2 regions of the Actinomadura sp. 3N508 genome follow, and region 2 is predicted to be linked to the other one. Evidence: riboswitches for the same ligand, from Rfam matches in the RefSeq annotation. Region 2 holds a riboswitch; the other holds the start of a gene.
The links. A riboswitch is a leader RNA that binds a small molecule or an ion and turns the genes downstream of it on or off. The one in region 2 is predicted to bind S-adenosylmethionine.
Positions count from the first base shown of each region.

Region 1 (3,396 bases), on a different contig from region 2:
GCGGCCGACCTGCGGCGGGCGCCCGTCGCCCCCGGCGACCTGGCGGACGAACCAGGCCGGCAGCCGCGCCTCGATGGGCAGGACGGCCGGAACGCCCTGGGCCGGGACGTCGACGGCGAGCCACCAGCGGTCGTCCGGCCACGACTCGGCGATCTCGCCGAACCTGAGCGTCATGAAGTGCTGGTAGGACGGGCCGAGGCAGGTGCGCATCGCCGACGCCGAGGTGTAGACGAGCACGTGGACCCGGCCGTCCTCCTCCTGCGTCGGCCAGGACGGCTGCGTCTCGTTGGCGAGGACGCCGTCCACCACGTCCGGCGGGACGGGGACGACGAGCTCGCTCTCCGCGAGGATCCGGAAGTAACTCTCCTGGTCTCCGGCTCGTACGGTCTCCTGCAGCCGGTGTTCGAGATCCGACGTGGGTCGCCACGCGTCGGCCACGGTCGCCACCCCCTGTTTCCTCCGTGCTCGTCCCCGCGCGACTGCCTACGCTACATGGGCGAACAGGACCAAAGAGCATCATCACTCGGCAGCGCCGGAGTTTGCGCAGTTCAGCGAACCGCCGCCCGGCGGGTGCCCGCACCCGGCGGGCCGCCGGCTCAGCGGGCCGCCAGCTCGGCGAGGGCGGTGAGGAGGCGGTCGATGTGCTCCTCGCTCGTCCCGATGCCGAGGCTGGCGCGGACGGCGGTGTCCCGGCCCGCCGTGCAGTCCCCGTCGTCTCGGCCCAGCAGGTGACCGACGAAGGGGTGGGCGCAGAACTTTCCGTCCCGGACGCCGATGCCGTATTCCTCGGACAGGGTAAGCGCCACGTCCCGCGCGTTCCAGCCGTCCACGACGAACGACACGATCCCGACCCGCGGCGCCCGGTCGCCCCACAGGTTCAGCTCGCGGACGGACGGCAGTGCCGCCAGCCCCGACCGCAGCCGCTTCACCAGCGCCTCCTCGCGTGCGGCGAGCGAGTCCCAGGCGTCCGACAGGGTTTCGCAGGCGGCGGCGAGCGCGATGACGCCCAGCACGTTCGGGGACCCGGCCTCGTGCCGCTGCTCGGCGGACGCCGCCCACCGGGTCGTCCGCCCGACGGACGCGCTGGCGCCGCCGCCCTTCAGGTAGGGGCCGGCGGCGCGGAGCCAGTCGGCGCGCCCGGCGAGCACGCCCGCGCCGAACGGCGCGTACAGCTTGTGCCCGGAGAATGCGACGTAGTCGAGCCCCAGCGCCGTCATGTCGATCGGCCGGTGCGGGACGAGCTGCGCGGCGTCCACCGCGATGCGGGCGCCGTTGCGGCGGGCGACCTGCGCGAGCTCCTCGATCGGCCACAGCTCGCCGGTGACGTTGGACGCGGCGGTGACGACCAGCAGCCGCGCCCCGACGGGGGACTCGCGCAGCGCCCGGTCGGCGGCGGAGATCGCCTCGGCCGGGGTGGCGGGCGCGGGCAGCCGCACGGCCCGCCGCCACGGCAGCAGGCTCGCGTGATGCTCGGTCTCGAAGACGACGACGCTCGTCCCGGCGGGGACGGCGTGCGCGAGCAGGTTCATCGCGTCGGTGGTGTTGCGGGTGAACACCACCGCCGAACGCCGCCAGGCCCCCACGAACGAGCGGACGGTCTCCCGCGCCTCCTCGTACGCCCCGGTCGTGACCTGCGACGCGTAGCCCGCCCCGCGGTGCACGCTGCTGTAGTACGGCAGCGCACGGGTGACCGCCTCGTGCACCGCCTCCAGACAGGGCGCGCTGGCGGCGTAGTCGAGGTTCGCGTACGGGACGTGGCGCCCGTCCCGCACCGGCACCGGGACGTCCGCGCCGATGACGCGCGGACCCGCCGGAAGAACCTGAACCCCGGCCCCCTCGGCGGGCGTCACAGCAGGCGTGAAAGCGGAGCGGGCGGGCGGGACGGGGAGCGTCGAGCGGGTGAGCAGCGTCGGCATGCCGGAACCTTCCGGGTCGGGGACCCCGGAAATCCGCCGGGATCCGCGCTTGCCGGGACGCGATCGTCGCGTCCGGCCAGGTCTTCACCCGGGGCACCCCATCGCGGACGAAGGGTTGCCGGCCAGCAAGCCGGGGCTTTGCGCTGGCGCTCATGACCTCATGCGCAATTATATGCGGGGCCGGACGGGGATCAACCGGGAGGATGCGATGGGATACGGGGCGGACAGGGCGGTTCGGACGCTGGCCGCGGGCGTGGCGGCGCTCGCCGTGTCCGGCCTGCTGGGCGGGTGCGGGTCGCTGGGCGGCAGCGACACCGCCCAGGTGTGCGCCGACACCAAGAAGGCGTTCCAGCAGTACATCACCCAGGTGCGGAGCATCCCGGCGGCCGAGCCCGCGCAGTGGCGGCAGGCGACGGAGACGCTCGCCGGACGCCTCGACGCGCTGGCGAAGAAGACCGGCGACGACGACCTGAAGAAGGCGCTCAACGCCGAGGCGGCCAAGCTCCGCGCCGCCGCCCCGGCCGTCGGCACCGGCGACGTCGCCCAGCTCGACGCCGTCATGGGCCAGACCCCTGCCAGCATCGGCAAGGCATGTAAGTAGGGACCTGCAAGCCGACCCGGCGGGAGGCCACCGAGGCCACCGAGGCCACCGAGGCCACCGAGCGCGCCCGGTGGCCCGGCGGGAGGTCAGCCGATGCCGCCGGGGCGGCCTCCGCCGCCTCCGCCCCCGCCACCTGGATCATCGGGGTCGTCGGGGTTGCCGTCGCCCGGGTCGTCGGGGTCGGGCGGGAAGATGGTCGGCAGGTCGGTGGGCGGAGCCGGGATGCTCGGCAGGTCGTCGGGCGGCGGCTCGGACGGCTCGCCGGTGTCCGGCGGCTCCGTGCGGCCGGGGCCGAGGCCGTCCGGCGGGCCGGTCCAGCCGCCGCCCGGACGGCTCGACGGCTCCCCGAACGACTCATGCTCGTAGCCCTTGATGTTCACGGCGTCGCTCATGTACGTCCGCCACATCTGCGCGGGCAGCTGCCCGCCGTACGCGCCGTACCCGGGGATGTCCAGCGGTTTGCCGTCGCTGCGGAACATCGCCACGGACGTCGCCATCTGCGGGATGAAGCCGTTGAACCAGATCGCGCGGCCCTCGTCGGTGGTGCCGGTCTTGCCTGCGACGTCGCGGCCGTCGGGCAGCTGCGCGGCCGTCCCGGTGCCGCCGCGGACGACCTGCTGCATGGCGTACGTGGCGTCCCGCGCGTTCTGCTGGCTGAGCGCCCGCTCGCCCTTCTCGGTGAAGGTGCGCTCGTGGTCCTCGTTGTCGGTGACGGACTTCACCACGAACGGCGTCCGGTGCACGCCCTCGGACGCGAACGTCGCGTACACGCCCGCCTGCTGGACGGGATGCAGCGACACGATCCCGAGCGGGAGCGTCGCGGCGGTGCGCTGCTCCGGCTTCATCTGCTCCTCGGGGATGCCCATCTTCTCGGCCATC
Region 1 is NZ_JBIRAX010000001.1:38,997-42,392, reverse strand. It holds gene ACH34S_RS00185 (SseB family protein) at 1-447, opposite strand, end outside; gene ACH34S_RS00180 (aminotransferase class V-fold PLP-dependent enzyme) at 597-1,916, opposite strand; SAM riboswitch class IV at 1,957-2,074, opposite strand; gene ACH34S_RS00175 (hypothetical protein) at 2,125-2,517, shown strand; gene ACH34S_RS00170 (transglycosylase domain-containing protein) at 2,604-3,396, opposite strand, start outside.
Region 1: it holds a riboswitch for S-adenosylmethionine, as region 2 does, so the genes downstream of both, ACH34S_RS00180 (aminotransferase class V-fold PLP-dependent enzyme) here and thrC (threonine synthase) in region 2, are expected to answer to the same signal.

Region 2 (3,396 bases):
GTGCGAGAAGTGCACGATCTTGAGGTCCGGACGCCGCTCGCGGAGCATCCGCGGTGCCAGCGACAGGTGGTAGTCCTGGATCGCGGTCTTCGCCCCGGGCGCGGCGTCACGCGCCAGAGCGTCGGCGAACGCCGCGTTGTAGGCCTCGTAGGACTGCCAGTCGCGGCGGGTGCGAGCGTCGAAATGCGGGCTGCGCGGCGTGTCGTACAGCAGATGGTGGACGAACCACAACGTCGAATTCGCCACGGAGTTGTAGGCGCGATGGAACGTCCCCTCTGGGATGTCCAGCATCCGCACCGCCGCGCCGCCCGTCTCGTACCCCGCGAGGTCGATACGCCCGTCAGGTGACCGCCGCGCAGCCGTCCGATCAGCCTCACCCAGACTCGCGCAAACCCAGAGCACACCCGGAGAGGCACCCCCAGAAGCCGCCGCCGCCGCACCGCCCACCGCCCCCGCACCGCCCCCCGGCACGGGATTGCCGACCTCACCGGGATCACGAGGCGCGCCCGTGACGGCGGCGAGCCCCGACACCAACCCGCCCCCTCCACGACGCATGGTCAGCTCCCCGTCCTCCGAGAGCGAGAACGACACCGGGCCACGGTTGGACGCCACCAGCACTTGGCTCATACCGGCAGGGTCTCAGTTGACCTGGCGCCCCTTCAAAGCGACCCGCACCACCGCCCCCACACACCACATACGGGCGATTAGCCGGCAAAGCGCCGGGTATCCGCCCCAAAATGAGCAGGGCCGAAACGACCAAGACCGTGCTCGTCGCCGGTGCGGCGAACCTCATCCTCGCGATCACCAAGCTCATCGCCGGGCTCCTGGCCGGGTCCAGCGCGATGCTCGCGGAAGGCGCGCACTCCGTGGCGGACACCCTCAACCAGAGCTTCCTCCTGGCCTCCCTGCGGCGCAGCGAGCGTCCCCCCGACCCGCGCCACCCGTTCGGATACGGCAACGAACGCTACGTCTGGTCGCTGCTCGCCGCGTTCGGGATCTTCGTGGCCGGAGCGGGGTTCTCCGTCTTCGAGGGCATCCTGACCATGACGGGCAACGGCGGCACCGGGACGAGCGTGTGGCTGGCCTACGCCGTCCTCGCGCTCGCCTTCGTCCTGGAGGGAACCTCGTGGATCCGCGCGTACTACCAGGCGCGCAAGGAGACCCGCGACAATGGCCGCGACCTCGTCGACCACGTCCGCCGCTCGCCCGACGTCACGTTCAAGACCGCGCTGTTCGAGGACACCGCCGCGATGATCGGCCTCGCGCTCGCCGCCGCCGGGCTGACGCTCCGCGAGATCACCGGCTCCGACCTCTGGGACGGTCTCGCGTCCGTCCTGATCGGCGTGCTCCTCGCCGGGCTGGCGTTCTCGATCGGACGCGAGAGCGTGGGCCTGCTCATCGGCCGCGCCGCCGATCCCGCCGAGCAGCGCCGCATCCGCGCCGAGATCACCGGGGCGCCCGGCGTGACCGGCGTGGACGAACTGCTCACCATGCATTTCGGCCCCGAGCAGATCCTCGTCGCCGCCAAGGTGCACTTCTCCGACGACATCAGCGCCGACCAGGCAGAGGACGTCGCCGGGGACATCGACCGGCGGCTCAGGGAGCGGATTCCGTCCGTCCGCCACGTGTTCCTGGACCCGACCCAGCACCCGGACGCACGCGTGATCAAGAAGGCGGCCGGGTAACGTCTCACTCGACGGACCCACCTGTCTGGCATACGGTCAGATCAGGTAAAGTCACGCATACGAGCACTAAGCGGCTCGTGCGTTCACAACTGAATATCGCTCATCCAGAGGGGTGGAGGGACCGGCCCGACGAAGCCCCGGCAACCACCCGGCTCAGGCGCGCTCGCGATCCTGCGAGGCCGGCCGGGAGATGGTGCCAACTCCGGCCTGCGACCAAGGTGGCGCAGGAAAGATGGGAAGAAAGGCCTCGCTCTCATGGCCATCACGCCTGCCGCAGACCTCGGACCGGCCACCGGCCTCAGCTGCCGCGAGTGCGGCGCGGCCCGCGATCTCGGGCCTCACTACGCCTGTGAAGAGTGTTTCGGCCCCCTGGAGATCGCCTACGACTTCGGGGGAGTCACGCGCGCGAGCATCGAGTCCGGTCCGCGCAACATCTGGCGCTACAAGGGCCTGCTGCCCGTCCCGTCCTCCATCACGGAGACACCCAACACCGAGCCCGGCTTCACCCGCCTGGTCCGCGCCGACAACCTCGCCGAGAGCCTCGGCCTGCAGAGTCTCTGGGTGAAGGACGACAGCGGCAACCCGACCCACTCGTTCAAGGACCGCGTCGTCGCCGTGGCGCTCGCCGCCGCCCGCGAGCTCGGCTTCAAGGTGCTGGCCTGCCCGTCCACCGGCAACCTCGCCAACGCCGTCGCCGCCGCGGCGGCCCGCGCCGGGATCCGCAGCGCCGTGTTCGTCCCGTCGAACCTCGAAGCGCAGAAGATCATCACGACCGCGGTCTACGGCGGGACGTTCGTCACCGTCGACGGCAACTACGACGACGTCAACCGCCTCGCCTCCGAGATCGCCGGGGAGCAGGACGACTGGGCGTTCGTCAACGTCAACGTCCGGCCCTACTACGCGGAGGGCTCCAAGACCCTCGGCTACGAGATCGCCGAGCAGCTCGGCTGGCGGCTGCCGGACCAGATCGTCGTCCCGGTCGCGTCCGGCTCCCAGCTCACCAAGATCGACAAGGCCTTCCAGGAACTGATCAAGCTGAACCTCGTCGAGGACAAGCCCTACCGGGTCTTCGGCGCCCAGGCCACCGGCTGCGCCCCGGTCGCCGACGCCTTCAAGGCGGGCCACGACGTGATCCGCCCGGTGAAGCCCGACACGATCGCCAAGTCCCTCGCGATCGGCAACCCCGCCGACGGCCCGTACGTCCTGGACGTCACCCGCCGCACCAACGGCTCCGTCGAGGACGTCAGCGACGCCGAGGTGGTCGAGGGCATCCGCCTCCTCGCCCGCACCGAGGGCATCTTCGGCGAGACCGCGGGCGGCGTCACCGTCGCGACCCTCCGCAAGCTGATCGCCTCCGGGGCCCTCGACCCGTCCGCCGAAACCGTGATCATCAACTCCGGGGACGGCCTGAAGACCCTGGACGCCGTCGCACCCGTCGTCGCGCCGTCCGCGAACATCGCACCGTCCCTGGAAGCGTTCCGCGCCGCGGGCCTCGCCTGAAAAGGAGCACCATGAGCAGCGTGTCCGTCCGTATCCCGACGATCCTGCGGACCTACACCGGCGGCGAATCGGAGGTGAAGGCCGAGGGCGCCACCCTGCGCGCGGTCGTCGCCGACCTGGAGGCCAGCTACACCGGCATCTCCGCCCGCATCCTCGACGACGCCGGCAAGATCCGCCGCTTCGTCAACGTCTACGTCGGCGACGAGGACGT
Region 2 is NZ_JBIRAX010000011.1:324,948-328,343, forward strand. It holds gene ACH34S_RS33755 (trehalose-6-phosphate synthase) at 1-627, opposite strand, end outside; gene ACH34S_RS33760 (cation diffusion facilitator family transporter) at 738-1,685, shown strand; SAM riboswitch class I at 1,783-1,924, shown strand; gene thrC (threonine synthase) at 1,941-3,185, shown strand; gene ACH34S_RS33770 (MoaD/ThiS family protein) at 3,197-3,396, shown strand, end outside.